2 regions of the Stenotrophomonas sp. YJH_SMC_20 genome follow, and region 2 is predicted to be linked to the other one. Evidence: predicted binding sites of a transcription regulator. Region 2 holds the regulator's gene; the other holds the start of a gene.
The links. Region 2 encodes HrcA, which represses chaperone genes, less so after heat shock. Its sites were predicted from a motif close to TTNGCACTCNNNNNNNNNGAGTGCNAA; they were not measured.
Positions count from the first base shown of each region.

Region 1 (9,897 bases), on a different contig from region 2:
GTGTCCTCCCGGGTCTGTGCCCGGATCCAATCCAGATACGCCGGCAGGCCGGCCCGGGTTTCGACCGCGATGCACTCCGGGAGTTCATACGGATGCAGTTCGACGATCCGGGCGATTGCGTCATCGACGCGGCTCGCGGTGGTCTTCACCAGCAGTTGCAGCTCCGCGTCGGTGGTCACCTCGCCCTGCCAGCGGTAGGTCGACTGTGCGCCGTCGAGGCGGGTCACGCACGCCGCCAGGCGCTCGCCTACCAGCGCGTGCGCGATGCGCTCGGCACTGGCCCGGTCCGGGCAGGTGGTCAACAGCAGCAGGACGGGATCGACGGTCGACATGACCGTCGAGTATAGGGCCGCCGCCGGGTCAGGGCCCGGCGGCGGCAGTGGACCGCAGCGTTGCGCGGTCAGTTGGCCAGCTGGCAGGTGGCTGGCTTGGCCGAGGTGAACAGGGCCGGGGTCGCCCACTCGGGGTGGTCGATGAACGGGTTGCGATTGCCCTGGAAGCTGTAGACCACGTCATTGCGGGCACGCTCGGCATCATCCGGCGGATCGGACAGGTGCCAGTCGATCAGCGTCGACAGCAGGCCCATGTAGGCCGGCGAACTGCTGGTCTTGACGATCCTGCTGCGGTCGTCGGTCAGCTCCAGGTCCGGCTCGGACTGACCGGTGGCCGCATCCTTGCCCCCCTCATAGCGGATCGCCATGTACATCACCGCGCGCGCCATGTCGCCCTTGCGCTTGCCCCACACCTCGAACGTGCCGGTGTTGCCGTCCGGCGTGCGCACCCAGTTGGAGTTGCCCGGATAGCCACCACTGCCGCCGCCCTGCCCATTGTTGGCTTCGGTGGCACGCTCACCGCAGCTGGCATCGCACTTGGCGAACGGCTTGTTGCCGCGGTCGGCGTTCCACTGCGCGTCGGTGAGGTACAGCATGTGGGTATCGGTGTACGGCGCGTAGGGCAGGCCCTTGTCACCGGTGGTGGTGGCAAAGCCCAGCGAGTTCGGCCAGGTGTGCTCGCGGTTGTAGGTCAGGCCGCTGCCGGTGCCCGCACGATCACTGACCTTGGCGTAGCTGCGGTTGCGGTAGGCATCGAGGATGCGGTTCGGGTTGTTCGGATCCTCGTCGGCGATTTCCAGGATGGTCCAGGTGCTGGTGCCCGAGCCGCTGTACGGGTAGGCGGTGTGGCCCTTGATGGTGGCGTGCAGCGAGCAGCGCAGCTGGCTGGGGCTGCTGGTGTTGACCCTGGAGTAGTAGCCGGCCGGCACGCCCGGGTTGCCCGGGTCCGGATTGCCGCCGGTGCTGGCCACGGTGAAGGCGATGCGGCTGTCGGCGGCCGGGTGCGCGCCCAGCAGGTCGGTGATGCGCGCGGCGCGGATGTCGAAGCGGCAGGCTTCACCGGCCACCAGCGCGGTGTTGGTGGACAGCTTCACGCTGCGGCCGCTCGCCGGGAAGGTCAGCGGCACGCTGCCGGAGGTGCCGCAGCTCAGCGCGAACGCGCCGCTGGCCAGGTTCACGGTTTCGCTGAACACCACTTCCAGATCGGCCGCAGCCGGGAAGGTGCTGCTGCCCTGCGCCGGGGTGGTGGTGGACACCGACGGCGGCGTGTTCGGGCCTGGCGTGCCACCGCCGCTGAAAGTCTGGCCGTTGTTGCAGCTGCCGAAGGTCTGGCCGGCCGATTCGGCCCAGGTGAAGTGGGTGTACTGGCTGCCGCTGCCGGTCAGCTGCAACGAGGTGCCCGGCGCGGTGCTGTTGGTCTCGGCTACCGGGATGTTCTGGCTGGTCATGCCGGCGGCAGGGCCACCGGAGGCGGTGATGGCGCCCTCATAGCTGAGGAACTGGACCACTTTGCCACTGGCATCGACCAGGGCGATGCCGTCGGTCGGGCCGTTCTGGATCCCGTTGGTCGGGTAACTGACCACGGCGATGGTGGCGCTGCCGCAGCCGGCGGCGGTGCCGGCCGGGACCGGGTTGTTGGCATAGACGGTGGCGGCGGACGGATTGCTGCCGTTGTAGAGGTACAGGCGGTAGCCGGACAGGTCCTCACCGGCAGTGGCTACGACCTCGATCGCTTCGCCGACGTCACCGGCGGCGGTGCTGTCGTCGTAGTGCAGTTCGTTGATGAAGACCTCGGCCTGGGCCGGCGCAGCGGCCAGCGCCAGCAGGCAGGCAGCGGCAAGCGGGGACAGCAATCGCATCGACTCCTCCTTGTGATTGGGAATGCCGGACCGAGCCTAAGGCCGATCCAGTGACACTTTGTCGTAAATGAACGTCAGATGTCTGACAGTGCGACGCTTGTCACCGAAATTGATCTGGACCGAAGCCCTGGCCGAGGCGCGCGGGTGGAAAAATTTTTTTCATTCCGCCCTTGAAAGGGGGCGGCGGGGCTCCATCTCTGCCCTGCTCCCGACGTTGTCGGGTTTCTTCACGTGCGGTTCTGGCACTCGCCTGGGGCGAGTGCTAACATCGCCGGACTTTTTTAGACCAATCAATCACTTAAGAGGTCTCCTATGAGCATCAAGCCGCTGCACGACCGCGTTGTGGTCAAGCCGATCGAAGCCGACGAAATCTCCGCCGGTGGCATCGTCATCCCCGACTCGGCCAAGGAAAAGTCCACCAAGGGTGAGGTCGTGGCCGTCGGCCCGGGCAAGCCGCTGGACAACGGCAACGTGCGCGCGCCGTCGCTGAAGGTCGGCGACAAGGTCATCTACGGCCAGTACGCCGGCAGCTCGTACAAGAGCGAAGGCGTCGAATACAAGGTCCTGCGCGAGGACGACGTGCTCGCCGTCATCGGCTGAGCCCCGGCGCGACCTGTTCCATCCCCTGATTCCAACACCCAGCCGCCGGGCATGGCCCGGCGCTACCAGATGAGGTAACTGCACATGGCTGCCAAGGATATCCGTTTCGGTGAAGATGCCCGTTCGCGCATGGTGCGCGGCGTGAACGTTCTCGCCAATGCCGTCAAGGCCACCCTGGGCCCGAAGGGCCGCAACGTCGTGCTGGAAAAGAGCTTCGGCGCCCCGACCATCACCAAGGACGGCGTCTCCGTCGCCAAGGAAATCGAACTGGCTGACAAGTTCGAGAACATGGGCGCGCAGATGGTGAAGGAAGTTGCTTCGCGCACCAACGACGATGCCGGCGACGGCACCACCACCGCCACCGTGCTGGCCCAGGCCCTGATCCGCGAAGGCGCCAAGGCCGTTGCCGCCGGCATGAACCCGATGGACCTCAAGCGCGGTATCGACAAGGCCGTTTCGGCTGCCGTCGCCGAGCTGAAGAACATCTCCAAGCCGACCGCCGACGACAAGGCGATTGCCCAGGTCGGTACCATCTCGGCCAACTCGGACGAGTCGATCGGCCAGATCATCGCTGACGCGATGAAGGAAGTCGGCAAGGAAGGCGTCATCACCGTTGAAGAAGGCTCGGGCCTGGACAACGAGCTGGACGTGGTCAAGGGCATGCAGTTCGACCGCGGCTACCTGTCGCCGTACTTCATCAACAACCAGCAGTCGCAGACCGCTGACCTGGATGATCCGTTCATCCTGCTGCACGACAAGAAGATCTCCAACGTCCGTGACCTGCTGCCGGTGCTGGAAGGCGTCGCCAAGGCCGGCAAGCCGCTGCTGATCGTCGCTGAAGAAGTCGAAGGCGAAGCGCTGGCGACCCTGGTGGTCAACACCATCCGTGGCATCGTCAAGGTCGTGGCCGTCAAGGCCCCGGGCTTCGGCGACCGTCGCAAGGCGATGCTGGAAGACATGGCCGTGCTGACCGGCGGCACCGTGATCTCCGAAGAAGTCGGCCTGTCGCTGGAAAAGGCCACCATCAAGGACCTGGGCCGCGCCAAGAAGGTGCAGGTCTCCAAGGAGAACACCACCATCATCGACGGCGTCGGCGACAAGGCCAACGTTGATGCACGCGTGGCGCAGATCAAGACCCAGATCCAGGACACCTCCTCGGATTACGATCGCGAGAAGCTGCAGGAACGCGTGGCCAAGCTGGCCGGCGGTGTTGCCGTGATCAAGGTCGGCGCCTCGACCGAAATCGAAATGAAGGAAAAGAAGGACCGCGTCGACGACGCCCTGCACGCTACCCGTGCAGCCGTTGAAGAAGGCGTGGTCCCGGGCGGCGGCGTTGCCCTGGTCCGCGCGATCACCGCGCTGGCCGGCCTGAAGGGTGCCAACGAAGACCAGAACCACGGCATCCAGATTGCCCTGCGTGCGATGGAAGCCCCGCTGCGCGAGATCGTGGCCAACGCTGGCGACGAGCCGTCGGTCATCATCAACAAGGTCAAGGAAGGCACCGGCAGCTTCGGCTACAACGCGGCCACCGGCGAGTTCGGCGACATGCTGCAGTTCGGCATCCTGGACCCGACCAAGGTGACCCGTTCGGCGCTGCAGAACGCGGCCTCGATCGCCGGCCTGATGATCACCACCGAAGCCATGGTGGCCGAAGCTCCGAAGAAGGACGAGCCGGCCATGGGCGGCGCCGGTGGCATGGGCGGCATGGGTGGCATGGGCGGCATGGACTTCTAAGTCCTCGCTGTCACCCCGCAATGAAAAACCCCGCCGGAAGGCGGGGTTTTTTTGTGGCCGGTCGGAATCAAAGTAGATCCACGCCATGCGTGGATGCCGCTCCCAGGCGGGAATCTACGCGCGGTCCTCGCGCCGCTGCAGCCACAGGTGGGCCGCCAGCAGGGCCAGCGCACCTCCCGCGATCATGCCCTGTACCCACGGCAGCTCCGTGATCGGCGCAAGCAGCAGGCCCGCCGCCATGCCGATCAGACTGGCGCCGGCTCCCACCCGCTGACGTCGCTGCCGATGTGCCGCCTGGCGATGGCGTGCAGCGATGCACAGACGTCGTGCACCCGGCTGCAACACCGCTTCGGCAATGGCATCGATCTCTGGGCGCTTCATCCTGTCTCCTGCATTGCGTCCGTGTCTGCATGCTGCACGACTGCGGGACCTGTGTGCAACGGTAACGCTTCGATCATCTGACAAACGCCTTCGCCGCGCCGTACTCCCACTGCCACGGCACGCCGGTGTCGCCCAGCACGAACGCCACCAAGGCCGGGAAGGCCGCCTCTGCCCGCACATCGTTGCCCAGGATCACCACGCAGCGCTGGTGCTGCTCCATGCATACCAGCGTATTGCCCACCGCATCGTCGTGGCCGCCCTTGTAGAAGCCTGCGCCCTGCGGGCCGAGAAACGTCACCACGCCCAGGCCAGCCGCCAGGTCCTTGCGCTGCTGCGCCTTCGGCAGCTCCGGCTGCAGGGTGGGGAACTGGCTGGCGGTGGTGATCTGCAGCTGCGGCCGCACCAGCTCCCTGCGCATCGCCGCTGACAATCCATCGCCGCGCACGTAGCCAGCGGCGAAACGGGCCATATCGGCGATGGTGGTATCCATCGAACCAGCCGCACGCACGCGGCTGCGTTCATCGTGCGGCTCTGTATTGCCTTCGGCGGTCCAGCCATCGGCCAGGTTGCCGGCGAAATCCGCGCGCCACAGCATGCTGGTGCGCGCCATGCCGAAGCGATCGAACACGCGCTGCTGCATCAACGCACCCACATCCTCGCCCAGCCGCCCGCGTTCGATCACGAACTGCAACAGGATCAGTCCTTCTCCGGAATACCCATATCGACTACCCGGATCGAAGTGGAACTTCAGGCGCCCATCGGGCTCCAGAAAGCCGAAGTTGGCAAAGCCACTGGAATGGTTGAGCAGCAGGCGTGGGGTGAGCTGGCGCCAGCGGGCATCTCCGGCCAGCACACTGTAGTCGGCGTACTTCTTCGGTTCCGGTGGATAGTCCGGCAGCGGTTTGTCCAGGGCGGTAGCGATGCTGGCATCCAGATCGATCCGCGCGTCCTGCGCCAGCTGTGCGACCAGATGGCCGAAAGCCATCTTGGTCAGTGACGCAGCGTACATCACGGTGTCGGTGCGCAGCGGCTCGCCTGCGGCGTTGCGTTCACCGTAGGCGGCCACATGCACCACCTTGCCGCCATCGATCACCGCCAGCGCCATGCCGCGCGCGTGGGCCGCCTGCATCAGCCGCTGTGCTTCGGCATCGATGCGAGTGGGCGAGGGCACGGGTGGCGGCGCGGCCAGTACCGCCAGCGGGAGCAGCGTCAGCAACATCAGGGTGGCACGGCACATGCGTGGAACTCCTGGTGGGGCGCACGGCGATGCTACGCCAAGCTGCCGCTGGCGTCATTGCCAGATGTCAACTGGCTGGCCGGCGCAGGCAGATCCGGGCCGCGCCGGCACCGATGTCCACCTGGCCGCCGCGCATTGCATCCGCACCAAGGATCAGCGCCGGCCGACCCTCCAGGCCGATCGCCTTGAACACTGGCAGTTCGCTGATGCGGACCTCCATCGACGGGTGCTGCCAGCCGCCGCCGGTCATGCCGGGCAGGGTGTACAGCCAGGTTGCCTGCTTTCCGCCGCCCAGGCCTTCGGTGCCCTTTTCACGCACCCGCACCCGCGCGTCGCTGCCGTCGGTGCGCAGCCCCAGTGCGCGGGCTGCTTCGGCGTTGAGGACGGTCTGCGCGGCACCGGTGTCGACCACGGCGATGGCGTCCACCGCAGGCGCGCCCAGTGCAAGCGTGATGAAGCCGAACTGGCGCAGGCCGTCAGTGCGGCCGGGCAGCGCATTGGGCTGGCAACCCGGTCCTTCCAGGTTCAATCCACCGGGTGTCCACAGCGCCAGTTGATTGGGGCCGAAATCCCAACGGGTGTCCCAGCGTCCGGTCAGATCGTTGCCGATCAAGCCGTCAATGGCCGGATCATCCTCCTTCGGCAACGACGACAGATCGACCTTCATGGCTTGGGCCTGCAGCTGCCAACTGCCCAGCTGCCAGGACGTGCTGCGTATGCGCTGCAGCCGCGCGGACGCTGCACTGGCCCCTCGGGCCTGTGATACCTCTGCATCCGCATCCTCCAGACCATAGCGTCGCACGACGCGGTCATCGACCAGAGTGGCGCCTGCCGCGCTGTCGACCACGAAGCGCAGCGGTTCGGCACGCCCGTCCAGCGACACGGCCACGGCCGGATGACCGCCCTGCATCCACATCGGCAGGATGTGTTCGGGGGGATCGGACGCCAGCGCAGGCAGCGGGGCAGCAAGCAGGAAGAATGGGATGAGGCGCAAGGGAAGTCTCCGCAGTGATCATGGGTGACCATTGGCGCGCAGCGGCGTATCGCGGGAATATCGGCGTTGATACCGTCCTGATACAGACCTGCCTGATACTGCCCGCATGACGACTCCCGCCCGTGTCATCGTTGTCGATGACGACGCCAGCATCCGTGATGCCATCGCCGATTGCCTGCTGCTGCACGGCTACCAGGTGCGAGTGGCTGCCGACGCAGCGGCGCTGGATGTGCTGCTGCAGGTCGAACGTCCGGACCTGATCGTGCTCGACTGGATGATGCCCGGTGAGGATGGCCTGTCGGTATGCCGCCGGTTGCAGGCGCGGGCCATCCCGATCCTGATGCTGTCGGCGCTGGGCAGCGCACCGGACAGGGTGATCGGACTGGAGATGGGCGCGGACGACTATCTGGCCAAACCGTTCGATCCGCGCGAGCTGCTGGCGCGGGTACGTGCGCTGCTGCGCCGGCAGGACAAGCTGCGCGCGCAGGTCGCCAGTGAACTGCGCTTTTCTGGTTGGCGGTTGCTGCCGGAACAACGTCGCCTGCTGGCCCCGGATGGCAACGAGCTGGTGCTCAGCCGTGGTGAATTCAGCTTGTTGCTGGCGCTGGCCGAACGCCCCGGGCGGGTGCTGGGGCGCGAGCAGCTGCTGCAGCTGAGCCGTGGCGAGCCCAGTGACAGCGTCGACCGCGCGGTCGACCTGGCGATCAGCCGCCTGCGCCGCAAGCTCGGGCAGGCTTCACCCGGTGCGGAATCGCTGGTGCAGACATCGCGTGGCGAAGGCTATCGCTTCGACGCCGAGGTACAGCTGCTGTGAGCAGCCGGTGGCCGACCGCGCGTTGGATCACGATGCTGGCCCTGGCCAGCCTGCTGCTGGCGACACTGGTCAGCGTGGCCGTGGTTGGCTGGATGCCTCGGCCCGCGCCGCCACCGATGCAGTTGGACCAGGCCGTGCAGGTGCTGCGAGGGGAACAGGCCGCGGCACCACTGGGCCTGCATCTGGCGACGCAGGATGCGCCACCACAGGGCAGTGCCAGTGACTGGCTCACCCAGTTGGCGGCGCTGCAGATGGGTTTGCCGGTGGAGGATGTTCGGCTGGTATGGAGCGGACAGGGCAAGGCGCCTGATGTGCAGGTCATCGAAAGCGGCGCCCTGCTCGACGCCACGGCGCGGGCCGGGGTACTGAAGGCGCAGGCTGCCGTGCTGACCGCGATGCAATGGCCACCATTTGAACTGGGCGTGCGCCAGGCCGATGGCCGATGGCAGGTGGTCGGCAGCGATCACAGTGATCTGGCAGCTTGGCGGCGACAGGTGATACTGGCGCTGCTGGGCGGTGCCGTGTTGTTGGCGCCGCTGGCGGCGTGGGCATCGATCCGGCTGGGGCGCCCATTACGACGCTTGGCCGATGCCAGTGCACGTGTGGACCTGCAGGCCGAAACGCCCCTGCCGGATGATGGCCCTCGCGAGGTACAGATGCTGGCCGCCGCGATCGGCACCGGTCGAGAGCGCCTGCGTGCGCAGGCACAGGACATGACCCATATGCTGGCTGCAGTGGCGCATGACCTGCGCACACCATTGACCGGCCTGCGCCTGCGCGCCGAGTTCGCGCCCACACCACAGGCGGCCCGGATGGTGGCGGACATCGAGCGCATGGACACGATGATCGAGCAGGTGCTCGACTACGCACGCGGTGAACTGCAGCCGTTGCAGATGCGCCCGCTGGATCTGGCCGCGCTGCTGGAGGAGTGCGTGCAGGCAGCGTTGCTGCGCGGTGTAGAGATCTCCATCCAGGGGCCGGACAGTCTGCCCTGGCACGGCGACGCGCTGCTGCTTCGGCGTGCGTTCGACAACCTTATCGACAACGCCGATCGCTATGCCGGGGCGGTGGAGCTGCGGGTTGCCGTGGTTGAGCGAGGGGTCCAGCTGGAGGTGATGGATCGCGGCCCAGGTATCGCCGAGGGCGACCGAGTACGCCTGCTGCAGCCCTTCCAGCGCAGCGAGAGCTCGCGCAGTCGCGCCACGGGTGGGACCGGGCTGGGCTTGGCGGTCGCCGCCAATGTGGCGCGGCGGCATGCGGGCGAACTGCAGCTTCTGCACCGGGAGGGAGGTGGACTGATCGCGCGCGTGCTGCTGGGAAGGCTCCCCTGATATCGGCTGTGGTTTACAGGCTGCGGCTATTTGGCCGTATGATTAGGCGCCTAACAATATCGCGTGCATGAGATGATCGAAGCCAAGCACCATGCCCTGATGGATGAAGCACAGCGACGCGGCCATGCCAGCACCGCGCAGCTGCGCCTGTGCTTCCAGCTGCTCTCGTTGTCCTCGTCGATCGATCGCGACTGCGCTACCCGGCTGGCACCGCACGGGCTCAGCGAGGGTCGCTTCATCGTGCTGTTCCTGCTGCATGGGGCCGGCGGCACGTTGCCGCCCCACGTGCTGGCCGAGCGCGCAGGCGTGACCCGCGCCACCATCAGTGGCCTGCTCGATGGCCTGCAGCGTGAAGGACTGCTGCAGCGTCGCAGCGATGCCGAAGATGGCCGTCGCCTGCAGATCGTATTGACCGCACCGGGAATACGCTTGGCCGAGACCTTGTTCGACCAGCACACGCAGTGGATCGGTGGGCTGTTCAACGGCCTGGATGCTGATGAACAGCAGCAGCTGTCGCAGCTGCTGCACAAGATCTGGCAGCACACGGATGCCGGGCGGGAATCCGCAGCATGAGTACGTCAATTCCTGCGGAACGTCGGCAAGCACTCAACACCG
Region 1 is NZ_JCAFRG010000006.1:256,914-266,810, reverse strand. It holds gene cutA (divalent-cation tolerance protein CutA) at 1-332, opposite strand, end outside; gene AC5P6A_RS13070 (endonuclease) at 401-2,191, opposite strand; gene AC5P6A_RS13065 (co-chaperone GroES) at 2,504-2,791, shown strand; gene groL (chaperonin GroEL) at 2,876-4,525, shown strand; gene AC5P6A_RS13055 (hypothetical protein) at 4,640-4,906, opposite strand; gene AC5P6A_RS13050 (serine hydrolase domain-containing protein) at 4,980-6,143, opposite strand; gene AC5P6A_RS13045 (pepsin/retropepsin-like aspartic protease family protein) at 6,211-7,137, opposite strand; gene AC5P6A_RS13040 (response regulator transcription factor) at 7,244-7,951, shown strand; gene AC5P6A_RS13035 (sensor histidine kinase) at 7,984-9,282, shown strand; gene AC5P6A_RS13030 (MarR family winged helix-turn-helix transcriptional regulator) at 9,355-9,855, shown strand; gene AC5P6A_RS13025 (DNA alkylation repair protein) at 9,852-9,897, shown strand, end outside.
Region 1: AC5P6A_RS13065 (co-chaperone GroES) is a predicted target of HrcA. The motif match lies at 2,431-2,457, and genes of this name have one in related genera.

Region 2 (9,897 bases):
GGTTCACGCGGCTGTTGGTAACTGCGGCTGTTGGTGGGTGTCGACCTTGGTCGACACATCTGTCAGATATCGAATGAATTCATCCACGCATGGCATGGATCTACCGTGTCGACCAAGGTCGACACCTACCAGTGCCGGACGCTGTTCCAACAGATCGCGGAAAACCGTCGAAGGCGGGGTGGGTCCGGTGGCGGGGGCGTGAGCCGCATGGGCCCGAGGTATGCCTCGGGCGGGTTGGGCAGGACGCCCAACCCCGGTCTTGCCGTGTGCGCAGGACAGCGCACACGAGCAAGCGGCAACTGAGCTTGCATGGGTGAGGGCGCTTTGCTTGCGAAGCACCGCTTCGCAAGCGCCCGAACGCACAGCCGCCAGCGGCTGGGCCGGGCCCCGGAGGGGGACTTGCAGCGTCCCCCTCAACCGGACCCACCCCGCCAACCCACGGATAGCCAGCTTCTGCTGTTGACGTTGACGTTGCCTCGGCAGGTGCAGGGCTGCAAGCCCTGCAAACCAAAACCCCTCAGTGAGCAGCAGGCCGCGACGGCGGCAGCCACGCCGCCACGATGCCCAGCAGCGGCAGGAACGCAGTCAGCTGATAGACGTACTCGATGCTGGTCTTGTCCGCCAGCAGGCCCAGCACGGCGGCACCCAGCCCGCCCATACCGAACGCGAAACCGAAGAACAGGCCGGACACCATGCCGATCCGGTGCGGCATCATTTCCTGCGCATAGACCACGATGGCCGAGAACGCCGAGGACAGCACGAAACCGATCAGCACCGCCAGCACCGTGGTCCAGAACAGATCGGCATGCGGCAGCATCAGTGCGAACGGGGCCACGCCAAGGATCGAGGTCCAGATGATCGGCTTGCGGCCGATGCGGTCACCCAGCGGGCCGCCGAGGAAGCCGCCGGCCGCGGACGCCACCAGGAATGCGAACAGGTGCAGCTGCGCCTGTGCCACGGGAATGCCGAAATGGTGGATCAGGTAAAAGGTGAAGTAGCTGCCGATGCTGGCCATGTAGAAGTACTTGCTGAAGATCAGCACCAGCAGGATCGCCAGCACCTTGGCCACGGTGCGCGGCGGATGGCGCGGCGCCGTCGAGGCGGTGCTGGCCGGGCGCGGGATGCCCAGGTGCAGCGCGTACCAGCGGCCGACATAGGTCAGCAGCGCGATGCCGATCAGGGCGGCGCCGGCAAACCACGATGCGGCATGCTGGCCATAAGGCACGATCACCGCCGCTGCAATCAGCGGGCCCAGCGCGGTACCGAAGTTGCCACCGACCTGGAACACCGACTGCGCGAAACCGTGGCGACCGCCCGAGGCCAGCCGCGCGATGCGCGAGGCTTCCGGATGGAAGATGGCCGAACCAATGCCGACCATCGCCGCCGCCATCAGCACCACCGCGTAGTTCGGTGCGAAGCCCAGCAGCAGCATGCCGCACAGGGTCGAGGCCATGCCGATCGGCAGCGAGTACGGCGCCGGGCGGCGGTCGGTAGCCATGCCGATCAACGGCTGGAAGATCGAGGCGGTGAGCTGGTAGGTCAGCGTGATCAGGCCGATCTGGGTGAAGCTGAGGTTGAAGCCGCCCTTGATCACTGGATAGATGGCCAGGATCAGCGACTGCATCATGTCGTTGACGACATGCGAGGTGGAGATGGCGGCCAGCACGCCGGGGGCCACCGGGCGTGAGGTGGTTGCGGGAGAAGCCAGGGTCGACATGGATACAGTCAGGTTGGGGGCGAGCCACGCATGCTACGGTGACCTCCCCCTCCCTTCTGCCGCGTTCGGGTCATGGCATATCGCAAAAAGGACATCCCCTGCCAGGTCCGCGAGACTGCGCCGTGGAACGAGGTTCCGGTGCACCGCCCAGTGACCTGCCGCGCCCGCCATTACAAGCCCGGGACCCACATCGCGCCCCACCGGCACCGGCGTCACCAGCTGGTGTTCGCCATGTCCGGACTGATGGTGGTGCGTGCAGACGGCGGCCGCTGGGTAGTGCCTTCAACCCGCGCGATCTGGGTCCCGGCCGGCACGGCCCATGCGGTGGACTGCATCGCCGAAGTACACATGCGCAGCCTGTACGTGGAGCCGGACTTCGCGCCGCAGCTGCCGGACGAAGCGTTCGCGGTACAGGTGGCGCCGCTGCTGCGCGAGCTGCTGCTGGCCGCCAGCCTGATCGAGACCGCGCATGTGGACGACAGCCGCGACGGCCGCGTGGTGCGCCTGCTGCTGGACGAGCTGCACCGCATGGACGTGCTGCCGCTGCACCTGCCCTCGCCCACCGACCCGCGCCTGCAGCGGATCTGCCAGCACATCCAGAAGCATCCCGGCGACGACGCCACGTTGCAGGATTGGGCGCAGGCGCTGCAGGTAGACGTGAAAACCATCCAGCGCCATTTCGCCAGCGAACTGGGCATGACCTTCGGGCAGTGGCGACAACAGGCGCGGCTGCTGGCCGCACTGGAACGGCTGGCGGTCGGTGACAAGGTCATCGATGTCGCGCTGGCGATGGGTTACGACAGCCCGAGCGCGTTCACCAGCATGTTCAAGCGGCAGCTGGGGCAGACACCTGCGGCGTTTTTCCGCTGACCGCATACGAAAGCGCCGGGCATGGCCCGGCGCTACCGTTCAATGCTTGCGTTGAGAACTCAGGACGTCATGCGGTCCCAGAAGCCCTTCACGCCATCGATGAAGGTGGCCGACTTCGGCGAATGCTTGCGCGCTTCCTCACCGACGAAGGTGGCTTCGAACTGCTCCAGCAGCTTGCGCTGCTCGTTGGTGAGGTTGACCGGGGTCTCCACCACCACACGGCAGTACAGGTCGCCCTCGCTGCGGCTGCGCACCGAACGTACGCCCTTGCCACGCAGGCGGAACAGCTTGCCGGTCTGGGTCTCGGCCGGGATGCGGATCTCCGCCTCGCCGCCGAGCGTGGCCACGCGCACGGTGTCACCCAGTGCCGCCTGCGAGATGCGGATCGGCACTTCGCAGTGCAGGTCGTCGCCATCGCGCTGGAAGATCGCATGCTCGCGCACGCGCACTTCCACGTACAGGTCACCCGGCGGCGTACCGGCCGGACCGGCTTCGCCCTCGCCCTGCAGGCGGATGCGGTCGCCGGTATCGACGCCGGCCGGCACCTTCACCGACAGCACCTTGTCTTCCTCGACGCGGCCGTTGCCGTGGCAGGTCTTGCAGGGCTTGGCGATGATCTGGCCACGGCCGCCGCAGTTGTGGCAGGCCTGCTGCATGGCGAAGATGCCGCGCTGGATGCGCACCTGGCCACGGCCGTGGCAGACGTTGCAGGTCTCGACCTTGCCGTCCTCGGAGCCACTGCCATCGCAGTCGCTGCACTCGGCCAGGGTCGGAATCTCGATGCGGCGCTCGACGCCGCGCACGGCTTCTTCCAGGTCCAGCTCCATCACGTAGCCGATGTCGGCGCCGCGACGGGCCTGGCGCGGACCACCGCCGCCACCAAAGATGTTGCCGAAGATATCGCCGAAGATATCGTTCATGTCCGGGCCGCCCGGACCACCGCCGCCCATGCCGTGCTCGAACGCGGCGTGGCCGTGGCTGTCGTACATGCGGCGCTTGTTGCCGTCGGACAGTACTTCGTAGGCTTCCTTGCACTCCTTGAAGGAGGCCTCGGCCGCCGCATCACCCGGGTTGCGGTCCGGGTGGAACTTCATCGCGCAGCGACGGTAGGCCTTCTTCAGCTCGTCGTCGGTGGCGGTGCGGGCAACGCCCAGCACTTCGTAGTAATCGCGCTTGCTCATATCGTGAATCGGGTTCCGGAACGTCGGGATTCGTCAAAGCGGAAGAGCGGAACCAGGTCCGCTCTTGCGTCGGGCGCCCCGACACGCCGGTGGGCGGTCAGGACCCTGATGCGACAACGGGACGCTGGTGGCCAGCGTCCCGCGTCGGTCCGGATCAGGACTTCTTGTCGTCCTTGACTTCGGTGAACTCAGCGTCGACCACGTCGTCCTGCGCCTTGCCGGCATTGCCGGCGTCGGCACCCGGGGCACCGCCCTGGTCGGCCGAAGCAGCGGCGAACAGCGACTGGCCAGCTTCTTCCAGTGCCTTCGACTTGGCTTCGATCTGTGCCTTGTCGTCGCCCTTCATCGCGGTTTCCAGGTCAGCCAGCGCTGCCTCGACCTTGCCGATGACATCGCCGCCGACCTTGCTGCCGTGCTCGGTGATCGCGCTGCGGGTGCCGTGGATCAGGGCGTCGGCCTGGTTGCGGGCCTGCACCAGTTCCTGGAACTTCTTGTCTTCTTCGCGGTTGGCTTCCGCGTCGGCGACCATGCGCGCGATCTCCTCCTCGGACAGGCCCGAACCGGCCTTGATCTCGACCTTCTGTTCCTTGTTGGTCTTCTTGTCCTTGGCCGACACATGCAGGATGCCGTTGGCGTCGATGTCGAAGGACACTTCCACCTGCGGCAGACCGCGCGGGGCCGGCTCGATGCCGGACAGGTCGAACTTGGCCAGCGACTTGTTGAAGCGGGCCTGTTCGCGCTCACCCTGCAGCACGTGCACGGTCACGGCCGACTGGTTGTCCTCGGCGGTGGAGAACACCTGCGAGGCCTTGGTCGGGATGGTGGTGTTCTTCTCGATGATCTTGGTGAACACGCCACCCATGGTTTCGATGCCCAGCGACAGCGGGGTCACGTCCAGCAGCAGCACGTCCTTGACGTCGCCACCCAGCACGCCGCCCTGGATCGCCGCACCCAGTGCCACGGCCTCGTCGGGGTTGACGTCCTTGCGCGGTTCCTTGCCGAAGAACTCGGTCACCGCCTGCTGCACCTTCGGCATGCGGGTCTGGCCGCCGACCAGGATCACTTCGCTGATGTCGCTCGAACGCAGGCCGGCATCGTTCAGGGCGACGCGGCACGGCTCGATCGACTTCCTGATCAGGTCATCCACCAGCGCTTCCAGCTTGGCGCGGGTCAGCTTGATGTTCAGGTGCTTCGGACCCGACGCGTCGGCAGTGACGTACGGCAGGTTCACTTCGGTCTGCTGGGCGCTGGACAGCTCGATCTTGGCGCGCTCGGCAGCGTCCTTCAGGCGCTGCAGGGCCAGCGGATCCTTGCGCAGGTCGATGCCCTGGTCCTTGTTGAACTCTTCAACCAGGTACTCGATGACGCGGTTGTCGAAGTCTTCGCCGCCCAGGAAGGTGTCGCCGTTGGTGGCCAGCACTTCGAACTGCTTTTCACCGTCGACGTTGGCGATCTCGATCACCGAGACGTCGAAGGTGCCGCCGCCCAGGTCGTACACCACGATCTTGCGATCCTTGTTGTCGCCCTTGTCCAGGCCATAGGCCAGCGCGGCCGCGGTCGGCTCGTTGATGATGCGCTTGACGTCCAGGCCGGCGATGCGGCCGGCGTCCTTGGTCGCCTGGCGCTGGCTGTCGTTGAAGTAGGCCGGCACGGTGATGACCGCTTCGGTGACCTTCTCACCGAGGAAGTCCTCGGCGGTCTTCTTCATCTTTTCCAGCACCTTGGCCGAGATTTCCTGCGGCGCCATCTTCTTGCCGTCGCTGGTGGCCACCCAGGCGTCGCCATTGTCATGGGCCAGGATGCTGTACGGGACGTGGGCGATGTCCTTCTGCACCTCGCCATCGGTGAACTTGCGGCCGATCAGGCGCTTCACCGCGTAGAAGGTGTTCTTCGGGTTGGTCACGGCCTGGCGCTTGGCCGAGGCACCGACCAGGACTTCGCCGTCCTTGGTGTAGGCGACGATCGACGGGGTGGTGCGATCGCCTTCCGAATTCTCGATGACGCGGGCCTTGCCGCCGTCCATGATCGCCACGCACGAGTTGGTGGTGCCGAGGTCGATACCAATGATCTTGCCCATGGGGGAGACTCCTGAGGATACTTGTTGGGGTCAGTCCGGCCGTTCGGCCGGTGGATGAATACGATGTGGGGGAGGCTCGTGGAACATTCAAGCCATCCTCCGAACGCTGTGTTTCCGGTCATCCGGCGCGTTCAGCGTCGGGTCGGGTGGCGGTGGCTGTCCGCCGCCCGGCCCCGCGGGATCACTCGGCGGCCACCACCACCAGCGCCGGCCGCAGCAGGCGCTCGTTGAGCAGGTAGCCCTTCTGGAACACGGTCACCACGCTGCCCGGGGCGGCGCCCGGGGTCGGGGCCTGGCTGATCGCCTGGTGGTGTTCCGGGTTGAACGGCTGGCCGATCGGGTCCAGCAGGACCAGGCCGTTGTCGGCAGCGACCTTGAGCAGCTGCTTGTAGGTAAGCTCCAGGCCTTCGCGCAGCGGGTGCGGGTCGTCGCCGGCGGCCTTCAGGCCGGCGTCCAGGCTGTCGAACACGGGGAGCAGATCGCCCAGCAGCTTCTCGTTGGCGAACTTGCGGGCCTGTTCGATGTCACGGGCAACGCGCTTGCGCTGGTTCTCCAGGTCGGCGCGCTCACGCAGGGCATCGGCCTTGACCTGTTCGATTTCGGCGCGCAGGCGCTCGACTTCGTCGTTGACGCCGGCGGTGGCGGCCGCATCGGCGGCACTCTGCTGGGATTCGATATCTGGCTGTTCGTGGTTCATGTCTGGGTCCCTGGCGGTCAAACTCCGCCTCCAACCACCCTAGTGTGGGCGGGATGCTGCGTTTCAAGCGTCGGATGTTCCCGGCGTGCGCGAGGCCGGTGAAAAGGCCGCGCCGAGCACATCGGCCGTGGCCTGGACCAGCGGGATCACGCGGTCGTAGGCCATCCGCTTGGGACCGATCACGCCCAGCACGCCCAGCACCTGGCCGTTGGCGGTGTACGGGGCGGTGACCAGCGAGACGCCCTGCAGCGGCATCATCCCGGTCTCCTCGCCGATGAAGATGCGCACGCCCGGCGCCTGGATGGTCCGCTCCAGCAGCTGCAGGATCTCGCGCTTGCTGGAGAACAGCTCGAACAGTTCGCGCAGGCGCTCCAGGTCAGACAGGTCCTGCACCCCCATCAGCCGGGTCTGGCCGGCCACCAGCATGTCGTCGGCCGGCGGCTGCAGGGCCTGTTCGGCCAGTTCGATGCTGTGCGCCAGCAGCTGTTCCAGTTCGGACCGGGCATCGCGCAGTTCCAGCAGCAGGCGGGTGCGGATCTCGGCCAGCGGCAGGCCGGCGAAATGCGCATTGAGGTAGTTGGCGACCTGCTCCAGCTGCCCCGGCGCAAACTCCTGGCGGGTCTCAATGACCCGGTTCTGTACCTCGTTGTCGGCGAACACCAGGATCGCCAGCACCCGCCGTCCGTCCAGCGCCACGAAATCGATCTGGCGGAAGGCGAACTGCTCCCGCCGCGGGGCGCTGACCACGCCGACGAAGTGGCTCATCGCCGACAACAGTTCCGAAGCGCTGCCGAGCAGGGCCTGGGTGCTGCCACCGCCGGCCAGCTCCTGGCGCAGCCGGGCCAGCTCGCCCTCGCCCGGCGGCTGCATCTGCAGCAGGCTGTCGACGAATACCCGGTAGCCGTGCGCGGTCGGTACCCGCCCGGCCGAGGTATGCGGCGAGGCCAGCAGGCCCAGGTCCTCCAGGTCGCCGAGGATGTTGCGGATGGTGGCCGGGCTGACCTCCAGCCCGGCCACGCGTGCCAGCGTCTGCGAGCCCACCGGCTCACCGTCCTGGATATAACGCGCGATCAGCGTGCGCAGCAGATGGCGCGCACGCGGGGCAAGCTGGTCGGGAGAACCGTGCATGGAATCAACCTGTGAGACACGGACACTAGATAATGGCGGCGCATCACCTTGGCAAGTCATTGGACCTCCCGCGCCCGCGTGCTAGCGTTGCGCGGCTGCTGATACCCCCTTACCCATGCTCAGACATCTTTCGATCAAGGATTTCGCCGTCGTCCGCGCTACCGAACTGGAGTTCGGGCCAGGCATGACCGTGGTTTCAGGCGAGACCGGCGCCGGCAAGTCGCTGATGGTCGACGCGCTGGGCTTCCTGTCCGGCCTGCGCGCCGACAGCGGCGTGGTCCGCCATGGCGCCGCCCGCGCCGAGCTTTCCGCCGAATTCGCGCTGGAGCAGCTGCAGGCCGCCCGCCAGTGGCTGGCCGACAACGAGCTGGACGACGAGGACCAATGCCAGCTGCGCCGCGTGATCCGCGCCGACGGCGGTTCCCGGGCCTGGATCAACGGCCGCCCGGTGACCCTGGCCCAGCTGGGCGACCTGGCCTCGTTGCTGGTGGAGATCCACGGCCAGCACGAACAGCAGGCCCTGCTGACGCGCCCGTCGCAGCTGGCGCTGCTGGATGCCTATGCCGGCAACGAGAACGAACGCCGCCAGGTACGGCGCGCCGCCGCGGCCTGGCAGGCACTGGTCGATGAATCGCTGGCGCTGTCGCAACAGGGCGACGTCAGTGACCGGATCGGCTTCCTCGAGCACCAGCTGCGCGAACTGGACCGGGAAGACCTTGAGCCGGAATCGATCGCGGCACTCGGCGCCAGCCACCGTCGCCAGGCCCACGCCAGCGCCCTGCTGAGTGCCTGCCAGGCGGCCAGCAACCAGCTCAACGGTGACGACGGCAGCTCCGCGCTGGACCTGTTGCAGCAGGTGCGCCACGAGCTGTCGCGCCTGATCGAACACGACCCACGGCTGGGCGAGGTGGACGGCCTGATCGAGAATGCCTCGATCCAGCTGCACGAAGCCCTGTCGCTGCTTGACCGCGTGCACGACGATCTGGATGCCGACCCGGAACAGTTCGAGGAGAACGAGCGCCGCCTCGGCCGCCTGCACGACCTGGCCCGCAAGCACCGCGTGCCGATGGACGAGCTGGGCGCGCAACGCGAGCGCATGCATGCCGAAGTGGAGCAACTGCGCGGCGCCGACGAGCGCCTGCAGCGCCTGGCCGGCGAGATCGACAAGGCCGCCGCCGCCTGGCGCGTGCAGGCTGAAGTGCTGACCGCCAGCCGCCGCAGCGCCGCCGCCGAACTGTCGGCCACCACCACCAGCATCATCGCCGAACTGGGCATGGGCGGCGGCCAGTTCCTGATCGAACTGGAGCCGCAGGACGCCGACAAGCCGGATCCGCAGGGCGCCGAACGGGTGGAGTTTCTGGTGGCGGCCAACGCCGGCCAGCCGCCGCGCGCCCTGCGCAAGGTGGCCTCGGGCGGTGAACTGTCACGCATCTCGCTGGCCATTGAAGTGGCCGCGCTGGATCTGGACGCGGTGCCGACGATGGTGTTCGACGAAGTGGATTCAGGCATCGGCGGCGCGGTGGCCGACATCGTCGGCCAGAAGCTGCGCGCACTGGGCGAGAAGCGCCAGGTGCTGTGCGTGACCCATCTGCCGCAGGTCGCCTCCAAGGGCCATGCCCATTACCGGGTCAGCAAGGCGCCGGTGGAAGGCATGACCCAGAGCGCCGTGGAAAAGCTGGACAGCAAGGCGCGCGAAGAAGAGCTGGCGCGCATGCTGGGTGGCGTGGAAGTGAGCAAGGAAGCGCGCGCCGCCGCGCGCAAGCTGCTGCAGGTGTAACGCCGCCCGAGCCGGGCATAGGCCCGGCTTCCGCGCGGTAGTGCCGGCCGCTGGCCGGCAACCCAACACGGGTGGGCGAAGATCGTGAGGTTGCCGGCCAGCGGCCGGCCCTACCCCCGTGGCTGCGTCAGATCGACCTGTTCCACCAGGAAATCGAGGAACGCGCGTACCCGCAGCGGCAGGTAACCGCCCTGCCCCAGGAACACTGCGTGTACTTCTTCCAGGTCACCCGGATTGGCCTCTTCCAGCACCGGCAGCAGGCGCCCGGCGGCGACGTCGTCCTGCACCTGGAACGCGGCCAGGCGGGCCATGCCCAGACCACCCAGCACCAGCTGGCGCAGTGCATCGCCGTTGCTGGCACGGGCGTTGCCGCTGGGCAGCACCATCCGCTCTCGCCCCTCCTGCAGCAGCGGCCAGCCCTGCATCGCACGCGCGTGGCCGATGTCCAGC
Region 2 is NZ_JCAFRG010000003.1:236,298-246,194, reverse strand. It holds gene AC5P6A_RS07205 (MFS transporter) at 518-1,717, opposite strand; gene AC5P6A_RS07200 (AraC family transcriptional regulator) at 1,790-2,587, shown strand; gene dnaJ (molecular chaperone DnaJ) at 2,647-3,768, opposite strand; gene dnaK (molecular chaperone DnaK) at 3,923-5,845, opposite strand; gene grpE (nucleotide exchange factor GrpE) at 6,027-6,542, opposite strand; gene hrcA (heat-inducible transcriptional repressor HrcA) at 6,606-7,670, opposite strand; gene recN (DNA repair protein RecN) at 7,786-9,447, shown strand; gene AC5P6A_RS07170 (LysR family transcriptional regulator) at 9,558-9,897, opposite strand, start outside.